Roseisolibacter agri: one gene and its partner. Each later gene encodes a partner of the first gene's protein in a complex. Links are inferred from orthologs where the notes say so. Each region holds a gene or a part of one and is shown in the gene's direction. Other genes may lie near its edges.

Evidence for each region. The genes of interacting proteins can lie anywhere in the genome.
Region 2: the proteins of mfd (region 1) and uvrA are in contact, whole or in part, in a crystal structure (PDB 4DFC), measured with the Escherichia coli proteins. The link is inferred for Roseisolibacter agri from one-to-one orthologs.

The regions. Positions count from the first base shown.
Region 1 is NZ_BRXS01000007.1:487,419-491,371, forward strand. What follows is about bases 33-3,919. They hold mfd (transcription-repair coupling factor), read left to right. Parts: upstream 33-371; coding sequence 372-3,719; downstream 3,720-3,919. Other genes in these bases: rosag_RS23145 (vWA domain-containing protein), read left to right, coding at 33-368; rosag_RS23155 (peptidylprolyl isomerase), read left to right, coding at 3,847-3,919. Also shown: more of rosag_RS23145, read left to right, coding at 1-32; more of rosag_RS23155, read left to right, coding at 3,920-3,953. UniProt on the Escherichia coli protein: Couples transcription and DNA repair by recognizing RNA polymerase (RNAP) stalled at DNA lesions. Mediates ATP-dependent release of RNAP and its truncated transcript from the DNA, and recruitment of nucleotide excision repair machinery to the damaged site.
Region 2 is NZ_BRXS01000004.1:198,746-202,266, forward strand. Bases 1-3,455 are described here. They hold uvrA (excinuclease ABC subunit UvrA), read left to right. Parts: upstream 1-363; coding sequence 364-3,255; downstream 3,256-3,455. Other genes in these bases: cutA (divalent-cation tolerance protein CutA), read right to left, coding at 1-208; rosag_RS13020 (ScyD/ScyE family protein), read right to left, coding at 3,340-3,455. Also shown: more of rosag_RS13020, read right to left, coding at 3,456-3,521. UniProt on the Escherichia coli protein: The UvrABC repair system catalyzes the recognition and processing of DNA lesions. UvrA is an ATPase and a DNA-binding protein. A damage recognition complex composed of 2 UvrA and 2 UvrB subunits scans DNA for abnormalities.

The DNA.
Region 1 (3,953 bases):
GCGCGCCGGACGGGCGGCGCACGGCCGTGGCGGGCCGCGCGCTCTCCGCCCCCGCGCGCCCGGGCGTTTACCTTTGGCTCCGGAGCGGCGCCCCGGCGGGTGCGCTCGTGGTCGATCCGGAAGCCGAGGAGCTGCGGTTGGAACGGTTGAGCGGTGGGGCGCTGCGCGCGCGCGTGCGCGGGCAGCGGGTGGAGACGGCGCGTGACGGCGACGCGGCGGCGTCGGCGGTGTTCGCGGGTGGCGGGCGCCGCCCGATCGGCGGCGTGCTGATCGCGGCCGCGATCGCCGCGCTCGCGGCCGAGGCGCTCATCGCGCGCCGCGGCGCCGCTGGCGGTGCGGGAGCCGCGCTGCGGCCGCGCGCCGCGTAGGCGATGGCCCTCCCGACGCTCGTCGAGGCGATCGAAGCGCTTCCCGCGTTCACCCGCCTCGCCAACACGCTGCCCGGCGCGCGCGCGACCGTCACCGTCGGCGGCCTGCACGGCTCCAGCGATGCGGTGCTGCTCGCCGCGCTCGCGCGCCGCTTCCCGCAGCGCTTGTTCGTGGTGCTCGCCGCCGGCGTCCCGGAGGCCGAGCGCTGGCTCGCCGATCTCGACACGCTGCTCGACCGCCCCGCCGAGGGCGGCGCGCCCGTCGCGCTCTATCCGCACCGCGAGGCGTTCGGCGAGGCCGAGCCGCACGCCGAGGTGGCGGGCGAGCGCGTCGAGACGCTGGAGCGGCTGACGCGCGGCGGCGTGCGCATCCTGCTCACGACGCCGCGTGCGGTGCTGGAGCGCACGCGGCTGCCGCGCGCGCTGCAGCAGGCGCGCCTCGAGCTGCGGCGCGGCGACGTGTGGCGTCCCGAGGATCTCGCCGCGCACCTCGAGCGCGTGGGCTTCACGCGCGTCGCCATGGTCGACGACATCGCGCAGTTCTCGGTGCGCGGCGGCATCTTCGACATCTACGGCTTCGGCATGGCGGAGCCCGTGCGCCTCGAGTTCTGGGGCGACGAGATCTCGGAGCTGCGCCACTTCGACCTGTTCAGCCAGCGCTCCACGCGCGCGGCCGAAGTGGCAGTCGTGCTGCCGGTCGACGGCGCGCTGGCGGGCGAGGGGACGGAGTTCGAGCGCGTCACCCTCGCCGACCTCTGGACGCCGGACACGCTGCTCTTCGTCGCCGATGGGCTGGACGAGGGCGCGGAGCTCCAGCGCACGTGGGACGAGGCCGCGCACCATCTGGAGCTCGCGCGCCGACGCGGCGAGGACGTGCCGAAGCGCGAGGCGCTCTTCCTCGAGCCGTCCGAGGCGCGTGGGCTGCTGAAGGGCTTCGGCACGCTGCGCGAGATCGCGCCCGACAAGGCCGGCGGCGCGACGCCGGAGATCGGCTTCCCGCTCCGCGCGCCGGACGCGATCGACCGCGACATCCGCAAGCTGCGCCGTCTCGTGCGCGACGGGATGACGACGCTCATCCTCTGCGACAACGAGGGGCAGGCCGAGCGTCTCGACGAGCTGCTGGGCGAGAAGGAGGACGACTTCGTCGGACGGCAGCCGTCCCCCGCGGCGCTCGTGATCGGCGTGCTCGGGGGCGGCTTCGTCGTCCCCGCCGGCGCCGACGCGCTGGGACGCAACGTCCCGGGCCTGCGCGTCCTCACTGACCACGAGATCTTCCGCCGCGACCGGCGCATCCGCCGCGCGCGGCGCTACTCGGCCGGCACGGCGCTGGACGCCGTCACGGGGCTCAAGCCCGGCGACTTCGTCGTGCACCTGGAGCACGGCGTCGGCATCTACCGCGGCATCGAGACCAAGTTCGTCGGCACGAACACGATCGAGGTCGCGGTCGTCGAGTACGAGGGCGGCGACAAGCTGAACGTGCCGCTCTACCGCCTCGATCAGATCGAGCGCTATCGCGCGGCGGGTGACGGTGACGCCGACGCGCCGCCGCCGCGGCTGCACCGCCTGGGCGGCAAGCGCTGGCAGGCGCAGCGCGACAAGACGCGCGCCGCCATCCAGGAGATGACCGTCGAGCTGCTGGAGCTGTACGCGCGTCGCCGCGTCGCCGCGCGACCACCGCACAATCCCGACGGCGCGTGGCAGCGGCAGCTGGAGTCGAGCTTCCTCTTCGAGGACACGCCCGACCAGCGCAAGGCGACCGAGGACGTCAAGAAGGACATGGAGAGCGGGCGGCCGATGGACCGCCTGCTCGTCGGCGACGTGGGCTACGGCAAGACCGAGATCGCCGTGCGCGCCGCGTTCAAGGCGGTACAGAGCGGGCGGCAGGTCGCCGTGCTCGTGCCGACGACGATCCTCGCCGACCAGCACCACCGCACCTTCAGCGAGCGCTTCGCCGACTTCCCGGTGCGCGTCGAGATGCTGTCGCGCTTCCAGACCGCGAAGGAGCAGGCGGGCGTCATGAGCGAGCTCGCCGCCGGCAAGGTCGACGTCATCATCGGCACGCATCGCCTGCTCAGCCCCGACATCACGTTCAACGGGCTCGGGCTGATCATCGTCGACGAGGAGCACCGCTTCGGCGTCAAGCACAAGGAGCGGCTCAAGCAGCTGAAGCTCGAGACCGACGTGCTGACGCTGACGGCGACGCCCATCCCGCGCACGTTGCACCAGTCGCTGGCCGGGCTGCGCGACATGACGCTGATGCAGACGGCGCCGCGCGACCGCTCGCCCGTGCTGACCTTCGTCGAGCCCAAGGACGACGGGCTGGTGGAGGAAGGGATCGCGCGCGAGCTCGATCGCGGCGGGCAGGTGTTCTACGTCCACAACCGCGTCGAGACCATCGAGGCGGTCGCGGACCACCTGCGGCGCATCGTTCCGCGCGCGCGCATCGCCGTCGGCCACGGCCAGATGCGCGAGAAGGACCTCGAGGACGTGATGCACCGGTTCGTGAGCCACGACGTGGACATCCTCGTCTCGACGCTGATTGTCGAGACGGGGCTCGACGTGCCGAACGCGAACACGATGTTCGTCAACAACGCGCACCACTTCGGCCTCGCGCAGCTCTACCAGCTGCGCGGCCGCGTGGGCCGCTCGCACCGCCGCGCCTACTGCTACCTGCTGGTGCCCGACGCGGTGGACGAGGACGCGGAGCGCCGCCTCTCGGTGCTGGAGCACCACACGGAGCTCGGGGCGGGGTACCGGGTCGCGCTCAAGGACATGGAGCTGCGCGGTGCCGGCAACCTGCTCGGCCCCGAGCAGAGCGGCTTCGTGCACGCGGTCGGCTTCGACATGTACCTGCGCATGCTCGACGAGACGGTGCGGCGCCTGATCGCCGGCGACGTGGCGCCGCGGCTCGTGCCGTCGGACGTCTCGCTCGACCAGGCGGCCTACCTGCCGGACGACTACGTCGTGTCGCAGGAGGCGAAGCTAGACCTCTATCGACGCCTCGGGGCTACAACCACGGCGGCGGAGATCGACGCCCTGCGCGACGAGGTGCGCGACCGCTTCGGCGCCCTGCCGCCCCAGGCCGAGGCCTTCTTCGCCACGGCCTACCTCCGGGTGCTGGGTGGCGCCCTGGGGGTCGAGGGCGTCCTTGTGCGGGGCGACGAGGCCCGGGTAACATTCCGGGATACCGCCGTCCCGCGCATGAAGGCGCTCGGTGCGGCGTTCCACGACGTGCAGTTCCAGGCCGAGGTCAAGCGCGCCCAGCCCCTGTCGCTCAAGCTCGCGCGACTGGGTGGCGCCGAGATCCTGCCCGGTCTGGTCCGGGCGCTCCGCAGTCTGGTCCCCGCCTGACGCTCGCGGGTCGCTGGTCCTCGCCGCGAAGTCGTCGGCCCTGCGGGGCGGTGACGCCGCGGCGATGCGTGCGTCCTGCCCGGCGGCCTCCCGCCTCACGCCCCTCCACCGTACACCCCCGCTGTCCATGAAACGCCAGGGTCTCTTCGTCCTCGCCGCCGCCGCTGGCCTCGCCGCGTGCGACGGCTTCAAGGAGGCGATGACCGCGCACGTCGATACCGTCGCGAAGGCCGG
Region 2 (3,521 bases), on another replicon or contig:
GCCCGTCGAGCCGCTCGCGCCGCGTCTTCAGCAGCACGACGACCTCACGCTCGTCGGCCATCTTCCCCTCCCACCGGTAGAACGACCGCGCCGGCGGGAGGATCGTCCCGCAGGCGATCAGCCGCAGGTCGAGCAGGGTCCGGACGAACGGGACCGCCTCCTCCTCGGAGGCGAGGGTCGTGAGGACCACGACGGTGGCGTCGGGCATGGCGGCGGCGGGGACGGGAAGCCTGCGGGCACGCGCTCGTCGGCAACCTCGCCGGTGGGCCGATCCATCGCTACGGGCACTTCTCGCGGCCGCCCGAAGATTCCCCGATCCCGCCGCTTGTCTGGAGCCCGCCGGGCGGTGAGCTTACGCAGGTTATGGCAGAAGAAGCCCTGATCGTGCGCGGCGCGCGCGCGCACAACCTCAAGAACGTCGACGTCACCATCCCGCGCGACAAGCTCACCGTCATCACGGGCTTGTCGGGCTCCGGGAAGTCGTCGCTCGCCTTCGACACCATCTACGCCGAGGGGCAGCGGCGCTACGTGGAGTCGCTCTCGGCCTACGCGCGCCAGTTCCTCGGGCTGATGGAGAAGCCCGACGTCGACGTCATCGAGGGGCTCTCGCCGGCGATCTCGATCGAGCAGAAGAACACGGGCAACAACCCGCGCTCGACGGTCGGCACGGTCACCGAGATCTACGACTACCTGCGCCTGCTGTACGCGCGCGCCGGTACGCCGCACTGCCCCAACTGCGGGCGCGCCGTGCAGCGCCAGAGCCCCGTCCAGATCGCCGAGACGGTGCTGACGTGGGAGGAGGGGACGCGGCTCGAGATCCGCGCGCCGCTCGTGCAGGGCCGCAAGGGCGAGTTCCGCGAGCTGTTCGAGGGCGCGCGCAAGCAGGGCTTCGTGCGCGCCGTCGTCGACGGGGAGCTGATCGAGCTCGCCGATCCGCCGAAGCTCAACAAGCGCCAGAACCACAGCATCTCGGTCGTCGTCGACCGCCTGGTGGTGCGCGCCGAGGATCGCGGCCGCCTGACCGACTCGCTCGAGACCGCGCTGCGGCTCGCCGACGGGCTCGTGGAGGTCGTCGAGTATTCGGCCGAGGGCGCGCAGCCCGACGTGCACCTGTTCTCGGAGCGCTACGGCTGCCCGGTGTGCGGCATCTCGCTGCCGGAGCTGGAGCCGCGGCAGTTCTCGTTCAACTCCCCGTTCGGCGCCTGCCCGTCGTGCGGCGGCCTGGGCACGCGCAAGGAAGTCAGCGCGCAGCTGGTCCTCGGCGATCCGAGCATCAGCATCCTCGAGGGCGTGGTGCTGCCGTGGGGTGAGCCGGACGGCTACCTGAAGAAGGTGATCCTGCCGGGGCTCGCGAAGGCGCTCGACTTCAACCTCAACACCGAGTGGGGGAAGCTGCCCGCGCGCGTGCAGCACGCGCTGCTGCACGGCGCGGGCGACGCGCCCGCACCCGCGCGCAAGACGGCGGCGAAGGGACGCACGGCCGCGAAGGCCGCGACGACGACCGAGGTGCAGTGGGAGGGCATCCTCCGCAACGTGCAGCGCCGCTACGAGGAGACCTCGAGCGACGCGATCCGCATGGAGCTGGAGGAGTACATGGTGGCGACGCCGTGCTCCTCGTGCGCGGGGCGCCGCCTGAAGCCCGAGTCGCTCGCGGTCACCGTGAACGGCTTCAACATCGGCGAGGTCGTCGAGCAGTCGATCTCGGCCGCGCGCGACTTCTTCGCGTCGGTGCCGGTGCGCGGCGACGGGCGGCCGGGGCTCGACCCCGAGATCGCGGGCCCGATCCTCAAGGAGGTGCGCGAGCGCCTCTCGTTCCTCGTCGACGTGGGGCTCGACTACCTGACGCTCAACCGCTCGGCCGAGTCGCTGTCGGGCGGCGAGGCGCAGCGCATCCGACTGGCGACGCAGATCGGGTCGCGGCTGGTGGGCGTGCTGTACATCCTCGACGAGCCGTCGATCGGGCTGCACCAGCGCGACAACGGGCGCCTGCTGGCGACGCTGAAGCAGCTGCGCGACCTCGGCAACACCGTCATCGTCGTCGAGCACGACGAGGAGACGATGCGCGAGGCGGACCACCTGATCGACCTCGGGCCCGGGGCGGGGAAGCACGGCGGCGAGGTGATCGCGGCCGGCACCGTGAAGGAGGTGCTGCGCAACCCGAAGTCGGTGACCGCGCAGTACCTGAACGGGAAGCGCGAGATCCCGGTGCGGCCGGAGCGCCGCCCGCGCGACGCGCAGCGCGTGATCCGCGTCGAGAACGCGCGCGAGCACAACCTGCGTGGCGTCGACTTCGAGATCCCGCTCGGCTGCTTCGTGTCGGTGACCGGCGTGTCCGGCTCCGGGAAGTCCACGCTCGTCGAGGACATCCTGCATCGCGCGCTGGCGCGGCACTTCTACCGCGCGCGCACGATCCCGGGCGTGCACGACCGGATCGTCGGGCTGGAGCACATCGACAAGGTCATCGACATCGACCAGAGCCCGATCGGCCGCACGCCGCGCTCCAACCCGGCGACGTACACCGGGCTGTTCACGCCCATCCGCGAGCTGTTCGCCGAGATGCCCGAGGCGAAGATCCGCGGCTACGGGCCGGGGCGCTTCTCGTTCAACGTGAAGGGCGGGCGCTGCGAGGCGTGCCAGGGCGACGGCCTGGTGAAGATCGAGATGCACTTCCTCCCCGACGTCTTCGTGCCGTGCGACGTCTGCAAGGGGAAGCGCTTCAACCGCGAGACGCTGGAGGTGCGCTTCCGCGGGCTCTCCATCGCCGACGTGCTCGACCTGACCGTCGAGGACGCGTGCGGGATCTTCGAGAACCAGCCGCGCATCGCGCAGAAGCTCGAGACGCTGCGCGACGTGGGGCTCGGCTACATCCACCTGGGGCAGAGCGCGACGACGCTCTCGGGCGGCGAGGCGCAGCGCGTGAAGCTGGCGACCGAGCTGTCGAAGCGCGACACGGGCCGCACGCTCTACATCCTCGACGAGCCCACTACGGGCCTGCACTTCGAGGACGTGCGCCTGCTGCTCGACGTCCTGCACCGCCTGGTCGACCGCGGAAACACGGTGCTCGTGATCGAGCACTCGCTGGACGTCATCAAGACGGCGGACTGGGTGATCGACCTCGGGCCCGAGGGCGGCACGCGCGGCGGACAGATCGTCGCCGCGGGCACGCCCGAGACGGTCGCCCAGATCGACGCCAGCCACACGGGCCACTACCTGCGGCCGCTGCTGCCGGCGCTGCGCAAGCGCAAGGCGGGCTGACGCCGCAGCGGCTGTCGCGCGTGACGCACGAGGGGCCCGCATCGCGCGATGCGGGCCCCTCGTGCATGCGGTGGCGTCGGAAGCTCAGGGCACGATGCGCAGCACCTGTCCGCGGCCGGCGACGTTCCCGTTGATCGCGACGTAGAACGCGCCGTCGTCGCCGATGGCGATCGCCGTCGCGGCGGGGAGGTTCTCCGCGACGGTGGTGCGCGTGCCGTCGCGCGCGACGCGCCACAGCTTGCCGGGTCCGGCGAAGAACGGGTCGC